2 linked regions of the Accumulibacter sp. genome follow. The protein of the gene in region 1 interacts with the protein of each later gene in a pairwise test. Links are inferred from orthologs where the notes say so. Each region holds a gene or a part of one and is shown on either strand. Other genes may lie near its edges. The genes, in order: trkA and ptsN.

Region 1 (16,150 bases):
GGAGAAGGAGCCCTGCGCATCGAAGAAGTGCAGCAGGCAGGGGGTCGGCGCATGTCGGCAGCAGATTTCCTCAACGGCACAGCGGTGCGGGTTGGCTCCCGCTGCACCTTGGTGGCGCCCTGAAGTGGCCTGTTGGCGCCTCGATAAAGGGCGCTGCCGGTTGGTCTTCAGTCTCCGCTGACGCATGTTCCACGTGAAACACCACGCATGTCCGGCTGCCTGGATGCCTTTCCGCTGGGAGCCTCGCGGCTTGCCAGCACGGTACGCAACAGATCGGCGAGTCGGTAGCCGGCCTCGCTGACGCGGCGATTGGCGATCTCCACCGCCTGCCGGTGAAAGTCGTGACCGATCGTCGGTACCTCTTGGCCACTTGGCGGGTACGCATGGTCACGCGCGAGGCGCCAGCTCTCGTCGATCAACCGCGCCGCCTCCGTTTCCCTTGGCGGTGGCGCATGGCGGCTCGTGAGGCTGCTGACCGCGGCTGCCAGACGGCTGTCGCGCAGCCACGGCGGGCCTGGCAGATCGTCCCAGTAGCGGTGCAGTGTCGTCTCGGGGTGGCGCGTGTTGAACGGATTGACGATGCGGACCGTGTTGCCGCCCTGATCACTTCTGCCGTCAGGCAAGTAGCGACTGGCAGCGTGCAACGGCTGATGCGCGTCTCCGACCAGGTGAATCAGCCAAGGCAAAGCGTAGGCACGCTCCGCCGGACTGGCGTGAGGGTTGCCGACCACCCGGGCCAGCCTCTCGATCTGCCGTTCGATGTCACCCGCTGGCGCCTTGCGGACTGTTGCGCCCTCGAGAGGCCGGTCGACGTAATGCCAGTCGAGCCGTCGCTCCATGTCCGGGAAGCCAGGCAACGTCGGCGTCGGTTCCTCGTTACCGGCGGTATAGAAGCGCTGGTCGCGGCGGATGTCGTCGGGCCAGGTAGAAGCTTCGACAAAAGCGCTTCGGCCAGGATCACCGTCCTTGCTGCGTGCCAGCCAGCGGCCGAAATCGGGATGCCCGCGAAGGATCGTCGTCACCGCGGCCTGGCAGGCGTGGTCGAGCTTCTCCCAGGCAATCATGGCGCTGATGCGATGGCCAGCGGCGTTCCACGCCGCTGCTGTCGGCGCGAGGCCGAGCAGCAGGAGCAGCAGGATGGCTTTGCCTGACGTTCGCAGCATGCATGCATTATCGGCCCTCGGTGCCCGGCTCGCCAGTTGCCGGCATCGTGCTAAACTCGCCGCACTCTTGAACGCCGATGAAAACCCAGCGCTTGCCCTCACCAACAGCCGCCCCGTCGCCGCGCGCCCAGCGGGTTCGCGGTGGGGCATCGGCCAGCCAGCCCAGTCGGCTGCCACCCGATTCGCTGGCCTTCAGCCTGCTGCTGGCGGCACGTGTCCTGGCTGCCGTGCGCGTTGGACGGAGTTTGACGCAAGCTCTGGCGCCGCTGGCCAGTGAGCCTGCTTCTGCCCGCGCCGAGGCGCAGGATGCCGCTTACGCGACGCTGCGGCGCTACGGCTGCGGCGAGTTCCTCCTGCGCCGCCTGCTCGCCAAGGCGTTGCCGCATCCGGAGACCGAGGCACTTCTGCTGGCCGCGCTGTATCGCCTCCAGTCGCGACCGGAGAGCGCCTACGTGGTGGTGGACCAAGCGGTGACGGCGGCTGGCGAACTGGCGGAAGGCGCCTTCAAGGGACTGGTCAACGCGGTCTTGCGCAACTACCTGCGCCAGCGAGAGGACCTCGAGCGCGCGATGCTCGACGACGAGGAGGCGAGACATCAGCACCCGGCGTGGTGGTTGAAGCGGCTTCGCCGCGGATACCCAGACTGCTGGCAGCGGATCGTCGCTTTCGCCAACCGGCCGCCGCCGATGACACTGCGCGTCAATCGGCGGCGCTGTTGCGTCGCGGAGTACGCGGCGAGGCTGAATGCCGCCGGCCTCACCGCGCGGCCCATCGGCCCGGCTGGCTTGTTGCTGGCCGACGCGGTTGCCGTGGACGCGTTACCCGGTTTTGCCGATGGCCTGGTGTCGATCCAGGATGCGGGGGCGCAGCGTGCCGCCGAGTTGCTGGCGCCACAGGCGGGCCAACGCGTTCTCGACGCATGCGCGGCTCCGGGAGGCAAGACCTGCCACCTTCTCGAACTGGCCGACGTCGAGTTGCTGGCGCTCGACGTCCAGGAAAGCAGGGTGCGAAGGATCAGAGACAACCTGCATCGCCTGCGCCTGCCCGCGACGGTGGTACTGGCGGACTGCCGGCGGAGTCCGGATTGGTGGGACGGACGAACCTTCGACCTCATACTCGCCGATGTGCCCTGTTCGTCTTCCGGTGTCGTGCGACGGCACCCGGACATCAAGTACCTGCGCCGCCAGAGCGACATCAGGCAGTTCGTTCACCTGCAGCGGGAAATCCTCGATGGCCTGTGGCCCTTGCTCAAGGCGGGCGGAAAGATGCTCTATGCGACCTGCTCGCTGTTTGAGGAGGAGAATGCGGCGCAGATCGACGCTTTTCTCTTTCGCCAGGCCGCTGCCAGGTGCCTGACCGAGGAACGCTTGCTGCCCCGGGAAGAACATGACGGATTCTATTATGCGCTACTGGAGAAGGCTGCTTAACGCCTGGCTTTGCGGCCTGCTGCTGTTCGGGTCTTCCACCATCCTGGCTTCCGACATCAGTGTCCGCAACCCCGTTCTTTCGCCCAGCGACGAAGGCTACCTGCTGTCGGCTGACTTCAACATCAATCTGAATGCCCGCCTCGACGACGCCATAGCACGCGGGGTCACACTGTACTTCGTCGTCGACTTCGAACTGACACGGGCGCGTTGGTACTGGCTCGACGAACAGGTGATCAGTCGCAGCCAGACCTTTCAGCTTTCCTACCACGCCCTCACCCGCCAGTACCGCCTTTCGAGCGGCGCCCTGCATCAGAGCTTCACTTCGCTCGATGACGCACAGCGGATCCTGTCACGCCTGCGCAACTGGCTTGTTCTCGAGCGCGGTGCCTTAAGATTTGGGGAGAGCTACCAGGCCGCCGTCCGCATGCGCCTCGACTTGAGCCAGATGCCGAAGACCTTTCAGGTCAACGCCCTTGCCAACCGCGACTGGAATCTGTCGTCGGAGTGGGCGCGATGGATTTTCACCCCGTCGGAACTCGTCGTACCGGTGGTGCCCTCGGCAGTGCCCGTACCCGCCGCCGCCGTTTCCGACAGCAGATGAAGAGCCTGATCGTCGCCGCCGCCTCCTTTGGCGGCATCCTGCTGTTTCTCCTTGCTTCGGCGAGCGCCAATACGGCGCTGTTCGCCAGCCACTATCCGTGGTTGCTCGGCCTCAACGCCATCGTCGCGCTTTCGCTCCTGGCACTGATCGCCTGGCAGTTGCACGCCCTCTGGCGGGAGCACCGGGCGCATGTCTTCGGTTCGCGTCTCAAGTTGCGCCTGATGATCATGTTCGGGCTGATGGCGGTGTTGCCCGGTGTCCTGATCTATGCCGTTTCGGTTCAGTTCGTGACCAAGAGCATCGAGACCTGGTTCGATGTCCGCGTCGAGAAGGCGCTCGAGGCCGGTCTCAACCTCGGACGCAGCGCGCTGGATTCGCTGCTCGAGGATCTGGCGGTGAAGGCACAGATCATGGCGCTCGAACTGGCCGATCGTTCGGAAACGCAACGGCGGCTCGATCTGAATCGGCTGCGTGAGCAGCACGGGGTGCAGTCGGCAGCGCTGTTCTCGACCAGCGGCGAACTGCTGGCGACGGCGACGGGCGATCTGGCGACGCTGCTGCCGTCGCAGCCGGCCGACGAGCAACTCCGCCTGGCCCGCCAGGAGCGCCGATATGCCGTCATCGAGGGCAGCGGTGAGAAGGATCTGACGCTGCGCGTCCTGGTCGCCGTCATGCCGGCTGGCCTCGCGGGCGAGACCCGCTTGCTGCAACTCATCGACCCGGTCCCAAGTGCCTTGGCGCTCAACGCCGACCGGGTGCAGACGGTGTACGCGGACTATCAGGAGCTGTCGCTGGGTCGCGAGGGCCTGACCCGCATCTATGCCATGACCCTGACGTTGACGGTGCTGCTGGCACTGTTCACGGCCATCGCCCTGGCCTTCGTTCTTGCCCGTCGCCTGTCGGCGCCGCTGTCCATTCTCGCCGAGGGAACGCAGGCCGTGGCCGCCGGCGACTACACGCCCCGTCAGGCGGTCTACAGTCGCGACGAACTCGGCGTTCTGACCCGCTCTTTCAAACAGATGACCAGCCAGCTCGACGAGGCGCGGCGCGACAGCGAGCGCCACCGCAGCGAACTGGAAGCGGCTCGCGCCTACCTCGAATCGATCCTCGCCAACCTCTCGGCCGGTGTCTTGGTCTTCGACCGGCGCTTGGTCCTGCGAACCGTCAACCAGGGTGCGTCGACCATCCTGTCTGACGATTTCGACGGCTTGCTGGGTCAGCCGGCCGATCTCTGGGTGCGCCAGCAGTTGCTCGGGAAGGCGATCGACCGCGCCTTCGTCCACCACGAGCGTCGCGAATGGCAGGAAGAGATCGAACTCGATCACGCCGGTGGCCTGCCGCAGATTCTGCTCCTGCGTGGCACCGAACTGCCCGCCGAGTCACACGGAGGCTATGTCGTCGTGTTCGACGACGTCACGCGACTGATCGCCGCGCAGCGCAGCGCGGCCTGGGGCGAGGTGGCGCGCCGTTTGGCGCACGAGATCAAGAACCCGCTGACGCCGATCCAGCTCTCCGCCGAGCGCTTGCAGATGAAGCTTGCCGATCACCTGAGTGGCGCTGACGCCGAGATGCTCGACCGGGCGACGCGAACGATCATCACCCAGGTGCAGGCGATGAAGCGCATGGTCAACGATTTCAGCGACTACGCGCGTTTGCCGGCACCCGACCTGGCGGCGGTCGACCTGAATGCGCTGATCGCCGAGGTACTCGGCCTTTACGAGACCTCCGGCGTGCACATCAAGCGCAAGCTCAACCTCAGGTTGCCGCTGGTTCTCGGCGACGCCACCCAGTTGCGACAGATCATCCACAATCTCCTGCGCAACGCCGAAGAGGCCCAGGAGGGGGCCGCTGCGCCATGTGTCGTCATCGTCACCCGCTGCGCAGAGAACATGGCCGAGCTGGTGGTGAAGGACCATGGGCCCGGGTTTCCGCCCGAGATCATCGCCCGCGTCTTCGAGCCCTACGTCACGACCAAGGCGCGTGGTACCGGACTCGGCTTGGCGATCGTCAAGAAGATCGTCGATGAGCATCATGGGCGCATCAGCATCAACAACCGTCAGCCGGTCGGCGCAGAGGTCAGCATCAGCCTGCCACTAGCGCCGCAAGCGGACTCCGACAGCCATTTCAAGAAGACTCTTTCCGGGACCTGAGCATGGCGCAAGTACTGATCGTCGATGACGAAATGGGCATTCGAGAACTCCTGTCGGAGATCCTGGCCGACGAAGGCCACTCGGTATGGCTGGCGGAGAATGCCGCGGCAGCGCGCAGGCTGCGTGCCGAAAGAAGACCGGATCTCGTCCTGCTCGACATCTGGATGCCGGACACCGATGGCATCTCGCTGCTCAAGGAGTGGTCGGCGGGCGGACTGTTGACGATGCCCGTGGTGATGATGTCGGGGCACGGCACGATCGATTCGGCGGTCGAGGCGACGCGCATCGGCGCAGCCGATTTCCTCGAGAAGCCGATCGCGCTGCAGAAGCTGCTGCTCACCGTCAAGAAGGCGCTCAAACATGAGACTTTGCAGGTCAAGAAGCCGCTGACTCTCGATGCCTTTGCCCACTCCCCGCTGTTGAAGGATCTCAAGCGCCGTCTGGAGCAGGCAGCGGCGAAGACGTCCGTACTGCTGTTGAAGAGCACCTCGGGTGCGATTGCCGAGATCTGCGCCCGCACACTGCAGACGCCGCTGACCCCCTGGCTCGACCTGTCGACCGCGAGTTCGGCACTGACGCAGGAGATGCTGCAGAAAGCCAGCGGCGGCGTCGTCTTCATCGCCGATCTGGCGCATCTCGGCAAGCTGCAGCAGATGAGCCTGGCCTTCGCCCTGGAGCGGCTCGAGCGTCTCAACCTGCAACTGGTGGCGGCTTCCAGCCGGCCGCTGGCAACCCTCGTCGAGTCAGGCTGGGATGCGGCGCTGGTGAGCCGGCTGGGCGAAGTGTGGGTGGCTCTACCGCAGATCTCGGGTCACGCCGATGATGTGCCGGAGATCGCCTCGCTGCTGCTGGCGCATCTGGCGGAGCGTGGCGAAGTGCCCTTGCGGCGTTTTTCCAGCGGCGCGCAGAACGCCCTCCGCATGCACCGCTGGCACGGCGAGTGGGCGGAACTGCTTGGCACGGTGCGCAACCTCGCCCTCTCCGCGCTCGAGGAGGAGATCAGCAGCGAAGACGTGACCCGTATCCTGCAGACCGAGGTGGTCGAGAACGGCGTGACGCAGGCCTTGCCGGCGGCCTTTTTCGACCAGCCGTTGCGCGAGGCGCGGGAGGCCTTCGAGAAGATGTACTTCGAGTACCATTTGACTGGCGAACGCGGTAGCATGACGCGTTTGGCGGAGAAGACCGGTCTCGAACGGACGCACCTCTATCGCAAGTTGAAGCAGCTTGGCCTGAACATCGGCCGGCGTGGCGACGAACGCGACTGAGGCGGGACCACCGGTTTCCTGCATGTCGGGGCAGAGGAGGGGCAGTGCGCATCGTGATCCTGGGTGCTGGGCAGGTAGGGGCCAGCGTTGCCGAGAGTTTGGCTTCCGAGAACAACGACATCACCATGGTCGACAGCGACCAGGACCGCCTCGCCTACCTGCAGGACCGCCTCGACATCCAGACGGTACATGGCAACGCGGCGCATCCTTCCGTTCTGGCGAGCGCCGGTGTGGACGACGCCGACCTGCTGATCGCCGTCACCCAGAGCGACCAGACCAATCTCGTCGCCTGCAAGGTGGCGCACAGTGTCTTCAACGTACCCTCGCGAATCGCCCGCCTGCGAGCCGCCGACTTCGTCGACAGCGAAAAGCTGCTGGCGCCCGAGAACTTCGCCGTCGATTACGCACTGGTACCGGAGAAGGTGATCACCGAATACATCGCGCGCCTGGTGGACTTTCCGGAAGCGCTGCAGGTGCTCAGTTTTGCCGGTGGTTCGGTGGTCCTGGTGGGCGTCCGGGCCTACGCGGGTGGCCTCCTTGTCGGCAGCCCGATCAAGGAGATGCGTGGCCACCTGCCGCCCGAGATCGATGGTCGCATCGCTGCCATCTACCGCCGCGACGGCGCCATCACGCCGAGCGGCGAAACGGTGGTCGAGGACGGCGATGAGGTCTTCCTGCTGGCCGCCGAGGAGCACATCCGGGCCGTGATGCGCGAGCTGCGCCGCTCGGTCGAACCGGTGCAACGGGTGATGATCGCCGGCGGTGGCAACATCGGGCTGCGCGTCGCGGAGGCGCTGCAGGCGCGTTGCCAGGTCAAGGTGATCGAGGTGGATCGACGGCGTGCCGAACACGTCGCCGGTGCGCTGAAATCGGCCCTGGTGCTCAGCGGCGATGCCACCGACGAGGAGTTGCTGCAGCAGGAGGCGATCGACGCGATGGACCTCTTCCTTGCACTGACCAACGACGACGAAGACAACATCATGGCCGCCTCACTGGCCAAGCGGATGGGCTGCGCCCGCGTCCTGGCGCTGATCAATCGCCGGGCCTACGCCGAACTGGTCCAGGGCGGCCCGATCGACATTGCCATCTCGCCGGCGCAGGTGTCGATCGGTTCGTTGCTGACCTATGTCCGGCATGGCGACGTGGCGCAGGTGCACAGCTTGCGACGGGGCGCCGCCGAGGCGCTCGAGGTGGTCGCACACGGCGATCGCAAGACGTCGAAGGTCGTCGGCCGGCGAGTTGACGAGTTGCCGCAGATTCATGGGGCCTTCATCGCGGCCATCGTCCGCGATCTCGACCGCCACCGCGACGTCGGCTACCTCGGGCTGGCGAAGAAGAAGCAGAAGGGCCGCGTGCTGATCGCGCACAAGGACGTGGTCGTCGAGACCGATGACCACGTGATCGTCTTCTGCCTGGACAAGAAGGTGGTCAGGCAGGTCGAGAAGCTCTTCTCCGTCGGCTTCCACTTCTTCTGAGAACGCGCCATGCAACGCTATTACCCGGTGGTGCGGGTGCTTTCGCTGGTCATCCTGATGTTCGGCATGACGATGCTGGTGCCGTTGCTGCTTTCATGGCTCATGCACGATGGCGCCGAGAGCGCTTTCGACGAGGCGGTCGTTCTCACCGTCGCCACCGGTCTCGGCCTGTGGTGGGCGACGCGCCGCGAGACACGCGACCTGACCATTCGCGACGGTTTCCTGATGGTCGCCCTGGTGTGGACCGTCCTGCCCGTTTATGCGGCGCTACCGCTGGTCCTGCAACTCAACCTCAGCTTCACTGATGCCTATTTCGAGGCGGTTTCGGGTCTGACGACCACCGGTGCGACGGTTGTCGTCGGTCTGGATGAGCTGCCGGTGTCGATCAACTTCTGGCGTACCCAGCTCGTCTGGCTGGGCGGCATGGGCTTGATCGTACTCGCCGTCGCCATCCTGCCGCTGCTGGGAATCGGTGGCCGGCAGATGTTCAAGGCCGAGACCCCCGGCCCGATGAAGGATTCGAAGATGACCCCGCGCATGGCGGAGACGGCGAAGGGGCTGTGGCTCGTCTATGTACTGATCTCGATCGCCTGTACGCTTGGCTACTACTGGGCGGGGATGTCGTGGCTCGACGCGATCATGCACATGTTCGCGACCATGGGCCTGGGTGGCTTCTCGAGCCATGACGCCAGCTTCGGTTTTTTCGATTCACCGGCGATCGAGGCGGTCAGCATCGCCTTCATGCTGATCGCCGGCTGCAACTTCGCCACCCATTTCCTCGTCCTCTCGCAGCGCTCGTTCAGTCCGTACGCGACCGATCCCGAGGCCGGCTGGTTCCTGCTGGTGACCATCGGCAGCGTCATCGGTATCGCCGTCTTCCTCGACGTGCATGAGGTTTATCCAACCTTCCTCGAGGCGCTGCGCTTTTCGGCGTTCAATGTCGTCTCGATCGCCACCACCACCGGTTTCGCCAATACCGATTACGCGCTTTGGCCATTCTTCGCGCCGTTGTGGATGCTGTTCCTGTGCAGTTTCGCCACCAGCGCCGGTTCCACTGGTGGCGGCATCAAGATGATCCGCGCCATCGTCCTCTACAAGCAGGTGTACCGCGAACTGGCGCGGGCGATGCACCCGAGCGCCGTGCACCCGGTGAAGATCGGCAACAGCGTCGTGCCTTCGAACATCCTCTTCGCCGTGCTCGCCTTCGGCTTCATCTACATGGTGTGCATCGTCTCGATGACCTTGCTGCTGTCGTTCTCCGGTCTCGAGATCATCACCGCGCTGTCGGCGGTCATCGCCAGTATCAACAACACCGGTCCCGGCCTCGGCGAAGTCGGGCCGGCGAACAACTTTGCCGGGCTCACCGATTTCCAGACCTGGGTGTGTACGGTGGCGATGCTTCTCGGCCGTCTCGAGATCTTCACGCTGCTGGTGGTCCTGACGCCTGCCTTCTGGCGCAAGTAGCATCGGCACCGGCGGACGATTCCCTGTGTGCAAACCAATCCCCGAACCGTGGAGCAGACTGTGAGCCGACCGAGCAACGACACCCTCCTGCGCGCCCTGCGCCGGCAGCCAACCGAGCAGACGCCGGTCTGGCTGATGCGCCAAGCCGGCCGCTATCTGCCCGAATACTGCGAAACGCGGCGACGTGCCGGCAGCTTCCTGCAGTTGTGCAAGAACCCGGCGCTGGCCTGCGAAGTGACGCTGCAGCCGCTCGCGCGCTACGACCTCGATGCCGCCATCCTCTTCTCCGACATTTTGACGGTACCGGATGCGATGGGACTGGGACTCTTCTTCACCGATGGCGAGGGTCCGCGCTTCGAACGCCCGTTGCGCGAGGAATGGGCGATCCGCGACCTGACGGCACCGGACCCCTGGGACCACTTGCGCTACGTGACCGATGCCGTCGCCGAGATCAGGCGGGCATTGCACGACTCGGTGCCACTGATCGGCTTCTCGGGCAGTCCCTACACCCTCGCCTGCTATATGGTCGAAGGTGGCGCGAGCAGCGACTACCGCCACATCAAGAGCATGCTGTACGGGCGGCCCGACCTCCTGCACCGGATTCTGTCGGTGACTGCCGATGCCGTCACCTCCTACCTCAACGCGCAGATCGAATCCGGCGCGCAGGCGGTGATGATCTTCGACTCGTGGGGTGGCTCGCTTTCGGCTGCAGCCTATCAGGAGTTCTCTCTGAGCTACCTGCGGCGGATCGTCGACGGCTTGATCCGCGAACGGGCGGGTGAGCCGGTGCCGTCGATCGTGTTCACCAAGGGCGGTGGCCTGTGGCTGGAGTCGATTGTCGACAGCGGTTGTGACGCGATCGGTGTCGACTGGACCATCGACATCGGCGAAGCGCGCCGTCGTGTCGGTCAGCGTGTTGCGCTGCAAGGGAACCTCGATCCCGCTGTCCTCTTTGCGTCGCCGCAGCAGATCGTCGCCGAAGCCACGAAGGTCCTCGCCAGCTACGGTGCCGATGGTTGCGGCCACGTCTTCAATCTTGGACACGGGATATCGCAGTTCACGCCGCCGGAAAACGTCAGAGCGCTGGTTGACGCGGTGCACCAACACAGCCGCGAACTGCGCCGGTCCGGAAACGAATTGACTCGGGGGAGTTGACTTGTTCACAGAAATGTCCCATGGGCGCGACGCCGCCGCCCGGTCTGCGAATGACGCCGCCCATGTTTTATAACTAAATGATTTATAAGTGTTTTTGAATTGCTGAATTTTTGGGCAAGTACGCTGCAGCCCTTGCTGCAAGGGCCTTCGCGAGGCTTTCCGGCGTTTCGATCCACAGAGTTGTCCACAGGTTCTGGGGACGAGCGAAAACGTGTGCTAATTGAGCGTCTTACCCTTCTTTGCCAGAATTTGCGCGAGCTTGTGGTGCTAAGTGGTCCAATCGGGACACCCGTCTGAGAGATGGCCGAACGACGGACTGAGCCGTGCTTGGTGCGCGTCGCGCTCGACCTGCCACTGCGCCGCCTGTTTGACTACCGTTGCCCGGACGATCCACCGCTGACCCTTGCCGATGTCGGCTACCGGGTCCGCGTCCCGCTGGGCCAGCGGCAGAGGATCGGCATCATCGTAGCCGTCGGTGTGGACAGCGACGTCAATCCAGAGGACCTGAAGCCGGTCGGCGAAGTCCTCCGCGACCTGCGCCCGTTGCCGGATGCATGGTTCCGGTTGACCCGATTTTGTGCTTCCTATTATCACGTGCCACTCGGCCAAGTCATGCTCGCCACGCTCCCTGCCAGACTGCGGACAGTGGCGGCGGTGAGGACGCGGGTTGGGCGGCACCCCGCGCAGGTCCGCCCAGCCCTGCAGCCACCACCGCTGACGGTCGAACAGCAGGCGGTCCTCGGTGCCGTGCTGGCCGGGGGAACGGGGTTTCGTGCCTACCTGTTGCATGGCGTGACGGGCAGCGGCAAGACCGAGGTATACCTGCGCCTGATCGAGTGGGCGCTGACAGCCGGACGGCAGGCGCTGGTTCTGGTGCCGGAGATCAACCTCACCCCCCAGCTCGAAGCACGCGTCGGCGAACGCTTTCCCGCTGCCGGGATGGTCAGTCTGCACAGCGATCTTGCCGAGGCGGCGCGCAGCCGCAACTGGCGGGCGGCATGTGGTGGCGAGGCGCGCATCGTTCTCGGTACCCGGCTGGCCGTGTTCACGCCGCTGCCGGAACTCGGTCTGATCATCGTTGACGAAGAGCACGACGGCTCGTTCAAGCAACAGGATGGGGTCCGCTACTCGGCGCGTGACCTGGCGGTCTTCCGGGCCCGCGACAGCGGCGTTCCGGTCGTTCTCGGATCGGCGACGCCGTCGCTCGAGAGCTGGGCGAACGCCATTGGCAACGGCGGACGCGGGCGTTATCGCCTGCTCACGCTGCGCCAGCGGGCTGTCGAAGGTTCTCGGCTGCCGCTGGTGCGCATCATCGACACGCGGCTCGAGAAGCCGCAGGACGGGCTCACGGGCACCCTCCTGCAGGCGATCGGGCAGCGACTCCAGTGCGGTGAACAGAGCCTCGTCTTCCTGAACCGGCGCGGTTACGCGCCCGTGATGAGTTGCCCTGCCTGCGGCTGGATCTCCGGCTGCCAGCGCTGCGCGGCGCACCTCGTGCTGCATCTGGTCGACCGCCGCCTGCGCTGCCACCACTGCGGTTATCAGACCCCCTTGCCGCGGCAGTGTCCGACCTGCGGCAACCAGGACCTGCGTGCCCTCGGCCGGGGCACGCAACGTCTCGAGATGGTTCTTGCCGAACGCTTTCCGCAGGCCCGTCTGCTGCGCGTAGACCGGGACTCGGCGAGCAGTCGCAAGCAATGGACAGAACTGCTGCGGCGGATCCACGACGGCGAGGCAGACATCCTGGTTGGCACGCAGATGCTTGCCAAGGGCCATGATTTTCCGAAGCTGACGCTGGTGGGAGCGATCGCTCCCGATGCCGCGCTCTTCGCCGCTGACTGGCGAGCACCCGAACGCCTCTTTGCCCAGTTGATGCAGGTAGCCGGGCGCGCTGGCCGGGCCGAGCGCCCGGGCGAAGTGCTGCTGCAGACGCAGTTTCCAGACCATCCTCTCTATCAGGCCTTGTGCCGCCATGACTACGAGAGCTTTGCCACCGCCCAACTCACCGAGCGCCGGCAGGCCGGGTTTCCGCCCTACACGCACCAGGCGGTCTTGCGCGCAGAGGCGCCACACATGGCCGATGCCATCGCTTTCCTGGTGGCGGCGCGGGATTGCGCGGCAGTCGCCGCCGCGGCGGCACTCAGCTTCTACGATCCGGTGCCGATGCGCCTGGCACGCCGTGCGAGCATGGAGCGGGGTCAGCTTCTCGTCGAGTCGCCGTCCCGTCGTGCCCTACAGGCCTTTCTCGCCGATTGGCTGACGCAGATCGAGACGTTGCGCGCTCCGTCACGGTTGCGCTGGCACCTCGAGGTGGACCCGCTCGATCTCTGACCGTTCGCTGGTAGTCGAGCGCCACGAAGCAGGAGCGGGCCGCCAGGCGCTCGCTGACCCTCGCGCTGCTCATCTCGCCGCAACAGGCCGACGAACGCTAGAGGACATGTCGCCGACGGGCGCCGCTTGACTGCCGGCGGTGAAGGCGCCGATACTCGAGACGAATGCGGCCCGCTCCGGCTGCCTGCTCAGCCGGTGTCCGTCCTTTCTCCGTCTGTCAGCCTGAGGAGTATTCCCGTGTCTTCCGATTTCGTCGCTGCCATCGACCTCGGGTCGAACAGCTTCCACATGGTCGTCGCGCGCATCAGCGACGGCCACGTCCAGATTCTCGACCGCTTGCGCGAGATGGTGCAGCTTGCCGCCGGACTTGACGACCACAACCGCCTGTCGGCGCAGGCCCAGCAGCGGGCCCTCGACTGTCTGGCGCGCTTCGCCCAGCGTCTGCGCCACATTCCCGCGGCGCGCCTGCGCATCGTCGGCACCAACACCCTGCGCCAGGCGCGCAACAGCGCTGACTTCGTCGCCCGCGCCGAGCAGGCTCTCGGTCATCGCGTGGAGGTCGTCAGCGGCCAGGAAGAGGCGCGGTTGATCTACCTCGGCGTCGCGCACAGTGTTGGCGATCTTGCCGGACAGCGCCTGGTGATCGATATCGGCGGCGGCAGCACCGAGCTGATCATCGGCGAGGCTTTCGACCCGCTGCACCTGGCCAGCCTGCGCATGGGTTGCGTCAGCCTCAGCCGCGCCTGTTTTGGTGATGGCCGGGTGACGGCCAACCGCTTGCGCCAAGCCGAACTGCTGGTGCAACTGCATCTCGAACCCGTCCGTGAGGAATATCTCGCGCGTGGCTGGGAAATGGTGACCGGTGCCTCCGGCTCGATCAAGGCGATCCAGGAGGTGATCGTCCGCGAGGGCTGGAGTCGCGCGGGGATCACGCTTGACGCGCTGCACCGGCTGCGTGGTGCCCTGCTCGAAACATCGGACATGGCGGGACTCACCAGCCGCTGGCAACTCGAGCCAGCGCGCGCGCGCGTGTTCGCCGGTGGCTTCGTGGTCCTGCATGGATTGTGCGAAGCACTCGGCATCGAGCGGCTCGAGGTCTCGGAAGGCGCCCTGCGCGAGGGGCTGATCTATGATCTGCTGGGTCGCATCCGGCATGAGGACGTGCGCGACCGGACCATCGCCGACGTCATCCGCCGTTTCGCGCTCGATCAGGCACAGGCCGAGCGGGTCAGCGCGACGGCGCTCGATCTGCTGCGCCAGGTGCGTGCCAGATGGGGTCTTGCCGGCAAGGATGCGAAGCACGTGCTCGAACGGGCCGCCCGCCTGCACGAAATCGGCCTGCTGCTGTCGCACGACCAGTACCACAAGCACGGCGCTTATGTCCTCGAGCATGCGGACCTGCCGGGCTACTCGCGCGATGACCAGCTGCTGCTGGCAGTTCTCGTCCGGCGCCACCGGCGTTCCTTCCCCGCCGATGCGTTCGCTGCCTTGCCGAAGGCGACGGTTGGTGCCGCCCGGCGTCTCTGCACGCTCCTGCGTCTGGCGGTCGTCCTGCATCGCGGTCGCAGCAGCGAGCCACTGCCGCCGATCGCCCTGCAGGTAGACCGCCAGCGCTTGCATCTGCTCTTCCCGTGTGGCTGGCTGGCAGCCCATCCGCTGACTCGGGCCGATCTGCAGATCGAGGCGGCGCTGCTGGCCAAGGCCGGCTTCGCGTTGCGCTTTGGCGATGCCAGGCAACCCGACCGGCAGCTGCCGCCCAGCACCTCCTGAGCGGGCGGCGAGTGCGGGCTTGGCTGCTTCTCTTGTTGCCACCGCTGCTGGTGGCGGCCTTGTTGCTGGTGATCACCGACCGGCAGCCCCTGGTCAGCCGCAGTGAAGGCGTTGCCACTGGCTCGATCGTCGAGGCCCGGCGTTTGCTGGCCAACCGAGATTCCGGTCGCCTGCAGCGCGCTGACGAGCGCACGGCCATCATTTCCGCCGCATTGCTCGACACCGCCATCGACCATTTCGCGAGTCACAATCTCGGGGCGCGTGCGGCGTTCGTCATCGTTGGGCGCAGCGGCGAGCTTCGTTTGAGCATCCCCCTGCGGGGCCTGCCCGATACGCGCTACCTCAACCTGTCGGCCGTCATCGCCGCAGCCGATGGGCGCCCACGGATCGCCTCGGCTTCATTGGCCGCGCTGCCGCTGCCCGGGTGGCTGGCTGAAGCCGCCGCCGGCCAGGCGATCCGCGCTGCGGGCTTGGCCGGGCAGTGGCAGGTCGCGGCACGGGCGGTCAGACGGGTGGACTTCGATGCTGCTGCCAGCCATGTCGTCGTCGACTATGTCTGGCAGCCGGAGCTGCTCGAGCAGCTCCGCTCGTTCGCCGTTACGCCCGCAGACACGGTCGACCTGCGCAACGCCCAGGCGGCCCTGGCTGGGCTCCTCGACCACCGTGCCGGGGTGGTACCGCTGGGACAGGTTCTGACGCCGCTTCTGGGTTGCTGCGGAGGAGGGTCAGCCGGCTATGGCCGCGCCGCGTTGCTCGTCCTGGCAGCACACGTTTCCGGCAACTCGCTCTCGCGCCTACTGCCGGAGGCCCGATCCTGGGCTCGCCCGCGCCGCGTCAAACTGAGCCTGCGCGGTCGCCATGACAGCGCCCAGCATTTCGTCGTCTCAGCGGCGCTCGCGGCTTGGGCGGGTGAGTCGGCAGCCGACGCGATCGGCCTCGACAAGGAAATGCGCGACGCGCGCAGCGGTAGCGGATTTTCCTTTGCCGATCTCGCCGCTGACCGCGCCGGAAGCCGCTTCGGCGAGCTGGTTGCGGCGAACTCGCCGCGTCTGCAGGCGGCTCTGCAGCGACCCCTGAGCGACAGCGACCTGGCGCCGTCGCTCGCAGGGCTGCCCGAAGGCCTGTCGGCAGCCGAGTTCGAACGCCGTTTCGGGGCCCCTGAGAGCGTGGACTACCGGCAGGTCACGAGCGAGATCGAGCGTCGCCTCCGCGCAATGCCGCTCTACCGCTGACGGCGGGCGGCGGGCAAAGGCGACTGGCGGCGATCCTCAGCGCCGCCAGCGGCCAGCGACCCAGAACCAGATCAGCGACGGTGCCTGCGTTGCGAGCAGCACGAGGAAGGCACTGCG
Region 2 (7,816 bases), 600 kb from region 1 along the record:
CGGAATCGCCCCTTTTCGTGCTGTCGTGATGGCGGCCATCCTTCCGCCGCTGGTCGTCTGGTCGACAGGGACCGCGCAGGGCGCCACTCTGGGAAAGATGACCGTGCTCTCGACGCTCGGCTCGCGCTTCGAGGCGGTGGTCGAGATGGCAAGCGGTGCCAGCGATGAAAAAAGGATGCAGGCCGAGTGCTTCCGCTTGGCGCCGACGGGCGAGGGGGATCTGCCGACCCTGCGCAATGCCCGCCTGACGGTCGAGGAGAGCGCTGGCCGCCGGCACCTGCGCATCTCCTCCGAGCAGACGATCAATGAGCCGCTGTTGCAGGTCAACGTGCGGGTTGGTTGTGGTGCAGAAACTGGCCGCAACTACGTCCTGCTGATCGACCCTGCGAATCGCCGCGCGCAGCCGGCGACCCTCGCGCGGCCACAAACCCGCGAACGGCAGTTGCCCGCGTCCGCTCTGGCCCCGGTGCCGCTGGCGACACCTGCCGCCGCCGAGGGCTCGCCCGGCCGCCCGTCAGCAGCGGTCGCAACCGTCGCAACCGCGGTTGCGGGGGCCTCAGCGCCGCCGCGCGAGCCTTCTCGCCGTACGACTGCCTCCGGCAGGGCCGGCGACCGCCTCCTGCTTTCGGGCGAGGACGAGGTCGTGAAGGCCCTTCCGGGCGACGAGCATCCCTTGCGGCTGAGCACCCGCCTGTCGACCGAACTGCTCGGGAAGAGCAACGAAAGCCAGCGGGCCATGTTGCGCATCGAGTACCAGCTGCTGTCTGCCCTGCATACGCAGGCAGCACAGCAGTTGGCGATCGCGCAACAGATACGGCAGCTCGAAAGTACCCTGGAGGCTCTGCACAGGAAGAATGCGACGCAGCCGCTGCCGTTGCCAGCCGCCGTCGCAGCGGCACCGACGGGCGCGGCCAACAGTGACAGGCCGTCGCGAGCGACGCGTGAGGCGTCGCCGGTCAGATTTCCCGGCCCGCCCGCTGCGGCCGCGCGCGAAACCGACTGGTGGTTCGAAGGAAGCCTGCTTCTGGGGTTGATCGCCGCTCTCGCCTGGTTCCTGCGCCGGCGGTCGCTGGCGCCACCATTGACCGCCGCGTCGACAAACGCCGAGCAAACGCCGGACACATCGGCAGAGCAGTCGCGCTGGGAACTGCAGATCGCCGATGATGGCAGCGAGAGACAGCGGGGTGGCGCAACGGCCATTGCTGCCGAAAGCCCGCGGGCCGACGACGAAGGCCACGTGCCGACGGCTTCGTCGTCGCTGCGCGGGAGCGACGACGAAGCGACGGCCGCCCTCGAACTCGCCGAGATCATGCTCTCCTTCGGTCGCACCAAGGGCGCTCAGCACGCCCTCGAGGAATTCATCGCCCAGCAGCCGATGGCGGCCGTGACGCCGTGGCTGAAACTGCTCGAGGTCTATCGCCAAGGCAACGAGCAAGCAGCCTTCGAGTCGCTGGCCCTGAAGCTGACGAGCCTTTTCAACGTCGCCGCACCAGCCTGGCAGGCAGCCGAACAACTCAACGCGCCGATCGTGACAGCCCGTGAGTTGGCACGGATGCCGATCGAGCAGATCCTGACACGCCTGCCGACCATAGACAGGATGACGCACATCAGGCGCGAACTGCTTCGTCTCTGGGACACGCCCGGCTGCCCGGCCTATCTCGACAAGCTCTTGCGCGACAACCGGAAGGGCGAACGCAGAGGCTTTGAACTCGCCGCCGTACGCGAGCTGCTCGTTCTGACGGATATTCAGCAGGAGCGTCCGCGGCCGGCGCGCTGACAAGCCGGACGCCTGCGCCGCCGCCGACGGCAACGCACCCAACCCGCTTCCATACTGTATTTGAATACAGTATAGTGAAGATGTCGGCGGCGGTCTCTGCAGCGTCGTCGAACGTGGGATAATTCCGATCAAGCAAGAACAAGGACGGGCGACAATGGACGACAACAGGTCGAAGGCTCTGGCTGTAGCGCTGGCGCAGATCGAGAAGCAGTTTGGCAAGGGTTCGATCATGCGCATGGGGGAAGGGAGCGTGGTCAACGACATCCCAGTCGTCTCGACCGGCTCCTTGGGATTGGACATCGCCCTCGGGATCGGCGGCCTGCCGCGTGGCCGCGTGGTCGAGATCTATGGTCCGGAATCATCGGGCAAGACGACCCTGACGCTGCAGGTGATCGCGGAGATGCAGAAGATCGGCGGCACGGCTGCCTTCATCGATGCCGAACACGCACTGGATCCCGGCTATGCGCAGAAGCTCGGCGTCAAGCTCGACGAATTGCTGATATCCCAGCCCGATACAGGCGAACAGGCACTCGAGATTGCCGACATGCTGGTACGCTCGGCGAGCGTGGACGTCGTGGTGATCGATTCGGTCGCTGCCTTGGTCCCCAAGGCTGAGATCGAGGGCGACATGGGCGACTCGCTGCCCGGCCTGCAAGCACGGCTGATGAGCCAGGCGCTGCGCAAGTTGACGGCCAACATCAACCGCACCAACACGCTGGTGATCTTCATCAACCAGATCCGCATGAAGATCGGGGTCATGTTCGGCAGCCCGGAGACGACCACGGGGGGCAACGCACTGAAGTTCTACGCTTCGGTCCGCCTCGACATCCGGCGCATCGGCAGCATCAAGAAAGGAGACGAGGTAATCGGCAACGAGACCCGGGTCAAGGTGGTCAAGAACAAGGTCGCCCCACCGTTCCGCGAAGCCATCTTCGATATCCTCTATGGCGAGGGGACCTCGCGTGAAGGCGAGATCATCGAGCTCGGAGTACTGCACAAGCTGGTCGACAAGTCCGGCTCCTGGTATTCGTACAACGGCGAGAAGATCGGCCAGGGCAAGGACAACGCACGCGAATACCTGAAGGGAAAGCCGGATGTGGCGCTGGAGATCGAGAACCGGATCCGCGCTGCGGTGAAGGTTCCGTTGCCGGGAACCGGTGTCGCGATCGCCTGAGGGCCGATTGGTGCCGGACGCGCTGCGCGACCGGGCCCTGCGCCTCCTGGCGCGTCGCGAACACACTCGCCACGAGCTGCTGGTCAAGCTGGCTGCCCAGGCAGAGGATCCACAGGAGCTGTCGGCAGTGCTCGACGATCTGAGCGGCAGTGACCTGCTGTCCGACCACCGTTACGCCAGCAGCCGCGTCAGGGTGCGCGCCGAACGTTTCGGCGATGCCCGCCTGGCGCATGAACTGCGGGCCAAGGGCGTTGCCGATGAGCTGGTCAGTGCGGCCCTGGCCGTTGCGGAAGACGAGCTGTCACGAGCCCGGCGCGTCTGGCTGCGGCGCTTCGGGCAGCAGCCGGCGGCCGCTGGAGACACCGGGCGTGCACGGCAGATGCGCTTCCTGGCCAGCCGGGGATTCTCTGCCGAGACCATTCGGCGCGTCCTGCGTGCCGCTCCTGACGACGAGTGAACACTTCCAAAATGCAGAGCACCCTGTTCGCAAGCATGCTGAACAAGCGCTACAAGGCGCGCACGGTCGTCCATGACGTTTCGTTCGAGGTCGCCAGCGGCGAGGTCGTCGGTCTTCTCGGCCCGAATGGCGCGGGGAAGACAACCTGCTTCTACATGGTGGTTGGTCTCGTTGCCTGCGATGGCGGCGCGGTCCGTCTCGATGACGTCGAACTGACGCACCTGCCGATCCACAAGCGAGCCAGACTCGGCGTGTCATACCTGCCACAGGAAGCGTCCGTCTTCCGCAAGCTGACGGTCAGCGAGAACATCCGGGCCGTCCTCGAACTGCAGCAGTGGTCGCCCGTGCAGGTCGAGGAGCGTAGCGAAATCCTGCTCGAAGAGCTGCACATCAGTCATCTGCGCGCGAACCCGGCCATGTCGCTCTCGGGCGGTGAGCGAAGACGGGTCGAAATCGCCCGCGCCCTGGCCACCGAGCCACGCTTCATCCTCCTCGACGAACCATTCGCCGGCGTGGACCCGATAGCCGTCCTCGACATTCAGCGCATCATCCGCTTCCTGAAGGAGCGGGGGATCGGCGTTCTGATCACCGACCACAACGTGCGCGAGACGCTGGGGATCTGCGACCACGCCTACATCATCAACGAGGGGCGTGTCCTCGCCGCCGGTCGTCCGGACGAAATCATTTATAATGAAAACGTCCGCAAGGTGTATCTGGGCGAGCACTTCCGCCTGTAATCGCGACAGCCCTTCGGCGATGATCCGAGAACCAGACGGGCAGTCTGCCATGGCGACACGGTGGCCCACCCGGTCCCGCACATGAAACCATCCCTCACGCTCAAGCTTACGCAGCATCTTGCGCTGACCCCACAGCTGCAACAGTCGATACGACTGCTGCAGCTATCGACGGTCGAGCTGGAACACGAGCTGGAGAAGTTCCTGCAGGAAAACCCGCTGCTTGAGCGGGCGGAGGATTACCCGCAGCCGGCAGCGTTACCGACTGAGCACGCCGACACCGAGTTCCAGGACGGAGAGGCGGGCGCAGAACCGTCGCCAGCCTCGACCAGCAGCGATGAGGACGACTGGGCGGACGACCACTTCGGCAGCGCCGGCTCGGCGGGTTCCTTTGATGGCGACGAGGATGATGACACGGATTACCAGGACGTGCAGGCCGCTGCCGTCTCCCTGCGCGACCATCTCCTCTGGCAACTTGCTCTGACATCCATCTCCGCCAGGGACCGCATTCTGGTCAGCTATCTGATCGACATCCTCGACGACGATGGCTACCTGTCGCAGTCACTCGAGGAAGTCGCGCTGGCCCTGCCTGAGGATCTCGACGTCGGGCTCGACGAGCTGCAGATCGCGCTGCGGTACCTGCAGAACCTCGACCCGACCGGTGTCGGCGCACGCAGCGCCCAGGAGTGCCTGACTCTGCAACTGGCCGCAGCGCCGCCGACAATGATCAGTAGCCTGGCGCAGGAGATCGTCCTGCAACACCTCGAGCTGCTGGCCAGCCACGACTTCGTACGGCTGAAGAAACAGACGGGCGCCGATGACGAGGCGCTGCGTGCGGCCCACCTGCTGATCTGCAGCCTCAACCCGCGCCCTGGCGCTGCCTATGCCAGCACGGAAACCCGCTACATCGTTCCCGACGTGGTCGTGCGCAAGCTCAGGGGCCAGTGGTCGGCAAGCGTCAATGCCGAAGCCTTTCCGCGGCTGCGGATCAACAGCCTGTACGCCCAGATCCTTTCCCGTCAGCGGGGTTCAGGCCTGTCCGTCCAGCTGCAGGAAGCACGCTGGCTGATCAGGAACGTCCAGCAAAGGTTTGACACGATCCTGCGAGTGGCGCAGGCTATCGTCGACAGGCAACGCCAGTTCCTCGAACACGGCGAAGTCGCCATGCGGCCGCTGGTCCTGCGCGAGATCGCCGAAACGGTGGGACTGCATGAGTCGACGATTTCGCGCGTGACCACGCAAAAGTACATGGCAACGCCACGCGGAATTTTCGAGTTGAAGTACTTCTTTGGCAGTCACGTCGGCACCGAAACCGGCGGAGCCTGCTCGGCAACGGCAATCCGTGCCCTCATCAAGCAGATGATTGCCACGGAGGAACCGACGAAGCCTCTCTCGGATGGCCAGATATCCGAGGTTCTTGGCCAGCAGGGGATTGTTGTCGCACGGCGAACAATCGCAAAATACCGTGAGTCGCTCAATATCCCTCCGGTCAGTTTACGCAAGTCAATCTAGAAGAAGGAGCCACACCATGAACCTGCAAGTCAGTGGACACCACCTCGAGGTCACCCCGGCGCTGCACGAATACGTCACCGGCAAGCTCGAACGAATCACCCGCCACTTCGACAACGTGATCGACGTCAGCGTGATTCTGTCGGTGGACAAGCTGAAGCAGAAGGCAGAGGTGACTGTTCACCTGGCAGGGAAGGATGTCTATGTCGAATCGGTCGACGAAGACCTCTACGCCGCGGTCGATGGCCTGGTGGACAAGCTCGAGCGTCAAGTGCAGAAGTACAAGCAGAAACTGCAGGACCACCATCGCGGCAACAAGATCACCGATCACATTGCTGCCGAGTAACCTTCAACGCCCGGCCAGCCGGACGATCGCCAGGCGGACCGTCCGGCTGCATCCTTTCGCGTTGGCCCCCGTTCTTCTTTCAGGTCTTGTCGCATGAGCCATATCACCCAGCTACTTCCCCTCGAGAACATCATTCTCGATCTCGACGTCAGCAGCAAAAAGCGCGTTTTCGAACACGTCGGGCTGCTGTTCGAGAACTATCTCGGCATTGCCCGCAGCACCGTATTCGACAGCCTCTTCGCACGCGAGAAGCTCGGATCGACCGGGCTTGGTCAGGGTGTTGCCATCCCGCACGGGCGAATCAAGGGTCTGAAGGATGCCACGGGTGCCTTCCTTCGGTTGGCTGCTCCGGTCCCCTTCGACTCTCCCGATGGCAAGCCGGTGGCGCTGCTGTTCATCCTGCTGGTTCCCGAGGTGGCCACCGAGCAGCACTTGCAGATACTGTCCGAGCTGGCACAACATTTCTCGGATCGCAGCTGTCGAGAGGCGCTGAGCAAGGCTCCCGATGCCCAGACCATCCGACAGATCTTCGCTGCCGGGCCATGACCGCCCAGCGTCAGTTCAGTGTGATCCAGCTCTATGAGGATCATCGCGAGAAACTGAGACTGACCTGGGTAGTGGCCGTCGGTGTGGACCGACAGATCGAACTCAGGGATCAAGGCTATTTCGGCGCCGAGGTCGTGGGCCACCTGAACCTGATCCACCCGGAACGTCTGCAGGTCATCGGACGCGCCGAGAACGCATGGGGCAATCGCGTCAGTGCCGAGCGTCTGCGCAATCAGGTGCGGGAACTGATGGCTGCACGGCCACCGGCGCTGATCGTCGCCGACGATGTCGAGGTGCTGCCAGCGATCCATGATGCCTGCCAGTCGACTTCGACGCCCCTGTTCGTCAGTCCGAAGCCCTGTTCGGCGGTGATCGACCTGCTGCGCATCTATCTTTCGCGCCGGTTGGCGGGGTCGACTTCGGTGCATGGCGTGCTGATGGACGTGTTCGGCATGGGTGTACTGATCACCGGTGACTCAGGCGTCGGCAAGAGCGAGCTTGCGCTCGAACTGATCACACGCGGCCATGGTCTGGTCGCCGACGACGTCGTCGAACTCGCATGCATCGCCCCGACGACGATTGAAGGGCGATGCCCGAGCATGTTGCGTGACTATCTCGAAGTGCGCGGGCTCGGACTGCTCAACATTCGCACCATTTTCGGCGAGACCGCGTCACGGCGCAGAATGAAACTCAAGCTGATCGTGCACCTGCAGAGGCCGACCAGCCGTTCGGACGGGCCTCGCCTGCCGCTCGACGCGCAGACGCAGGACATCCTGGGTGTCGCCATACGCAAGGTGGTGATTCCGGTCGCCGCCGGACGGAACATCGCCGTCCTGCTCGAGGCTGCGGTGCGCAACAGCATTCTGCAACTGCGCGGCATCGACAGCATGAGTGACTTCATCAACCGGCAGCAGCAGGCGCTGCTTGACGGCGAACTCTAGCGATGGCCTAATCGGAACTCCCCATCAATCCGAGGAGAAATGCCGTGAAAGCCGTCTTCGCCCTTGTTGCACTCGCCATAGCCGCCGGCAGCGCGGTCGCTGTCGACGAGAAGAAGGAAGCCTCGCCCGCGCAGAAGGCGCAGCAGGAGAAAATGAAAGCGTGCAATGCCGAGGCTGGTGAGAAGGGCCTCAAGGGTGACGAGCGGAAGAGCTTCATGAGCACCTGTCTGGGTGCCAAGCCGGCGCCGGCAACGCAACAGGACAAGATGAAGCACTGCAACGCCGGAGCCGGCAGCAAGCAACTCAAGGGCGACGAACGCAAGAAGTTCATG

The links.
Region 2: the proteins of trkA (region 1) and ptsN interact in binary tests that used the Escherichia coli proteins (3 or more experiments, as listed by UniProt). The link is inferred for Accumulibacter sp. from one-to-one orthologs.

What each region holds. Positions count from the first base shown.
Region 1 is NZ_JAZKUG010000001.1:1,233,490-1,249,639, forward strand. Bases 5,924-8,865 are described here. They hold trkA (Trk system potassium transporter TrkA), read left to right. Parts: upstream 5,924-6,650; coding sequence 6,651-8,081; downstream 8,082-8,865. Other genes in these bases: V5B60_RS05400 (sigma-54-dependent transcriptional regulator), read left to right, coding at 5,924-6,606; V5B60_RS05410 (TrkH family potassium uptake protein), read left to right, coding at 8,091-8,865. Outside these bases: fmt (methionyl-tRNA formyltransferase), read left to right, coding at 1-123; V5B60_RS05380 (S1/P1 nuclease), read right to left, coding at 168-1,163; 16S rRNA (cytosine(967)-C(5))-methyltransferase RsmB, read left to right, coding at 1,241-2,590; V5B60_RS05390 (DUF4390 domain-containing protein), read left to right, coding at 2,565-3,191; V5B60_RS05395 (sensor histidine kinase), read left to right, coding at 3,188-5,341; more of V5B60_RS05400, read left to right, coding at 5,344-5,923; more of V5B60_RS05410, read left to right, coding at 8,866-9,545; hemE (uroporphyrinogen decarboxylase), read left to right, coding at 9,606-10,700; V5B60_RS05420 (primosomal protein N'), read left to right, coding at 11,001-13,031; V5B60_RS05425 (Ppx/GppA phosphatase family protein), read left to right, coding at 13,320-14,801; V5B60_RS05430 (hypothetical protein), read left to right, coding at 14,834-16,033; V5B60_RS05435 (hypothetical protein), read right to left, coding at 16,070-16,150. UniProt on the Escherichia coli protein: Part of the constitutive potassium transport systems TrkG and TrkH. May regulate the transport activity of TrkG and TrkH systems. Binds to NAD(+) and NADH.
Region 2 is NZ_JAZKUG010000001.1:1,837,617-1,845,432, reverse strand. What follows is about bases 4,829-7,816. They hold ptsN (PTS IIA-like nitrogen regulatory protein PtsN), read left to right. Parts: upstream 4,829-6,090; coding sequence 6,091-6,543; downstream 6,544-7,816. Other genes in these bases: V5B60_RS07890 (PsiF family protein), read left to right, coding at 7,562-7,816; hprK (HPr(Ser) kinase/phosphatase), read left to right, coding at 6,540-7,484; hpf (ribosome hibernation-promoting factor, HPF/YfiA family), read left to right, coding at 5,671-5,997; V5B60_RS07910 (RNA polymerase factor sigma-54), read left to right, coding at 4,829-5,654. In the rest of the region: V5B60_RS07930 (type IV pilus assembly protein FimV), read left to right, coding at 1-1,777; recombinase RecA, read left to right, coding at 1,932-2,951; recombination regulator RecX, read left to right, coding at 2,962-3,408; lptB (LPS export ABC transporter ATP-binding protein), read left to right, coding at 3,420-4,145; more of V5B60_RS07910, read left to right, coding at 4,227-4,828. UniProt on the Escherichia coli protein: Seems to have a role in regulating nitrogen assimilation.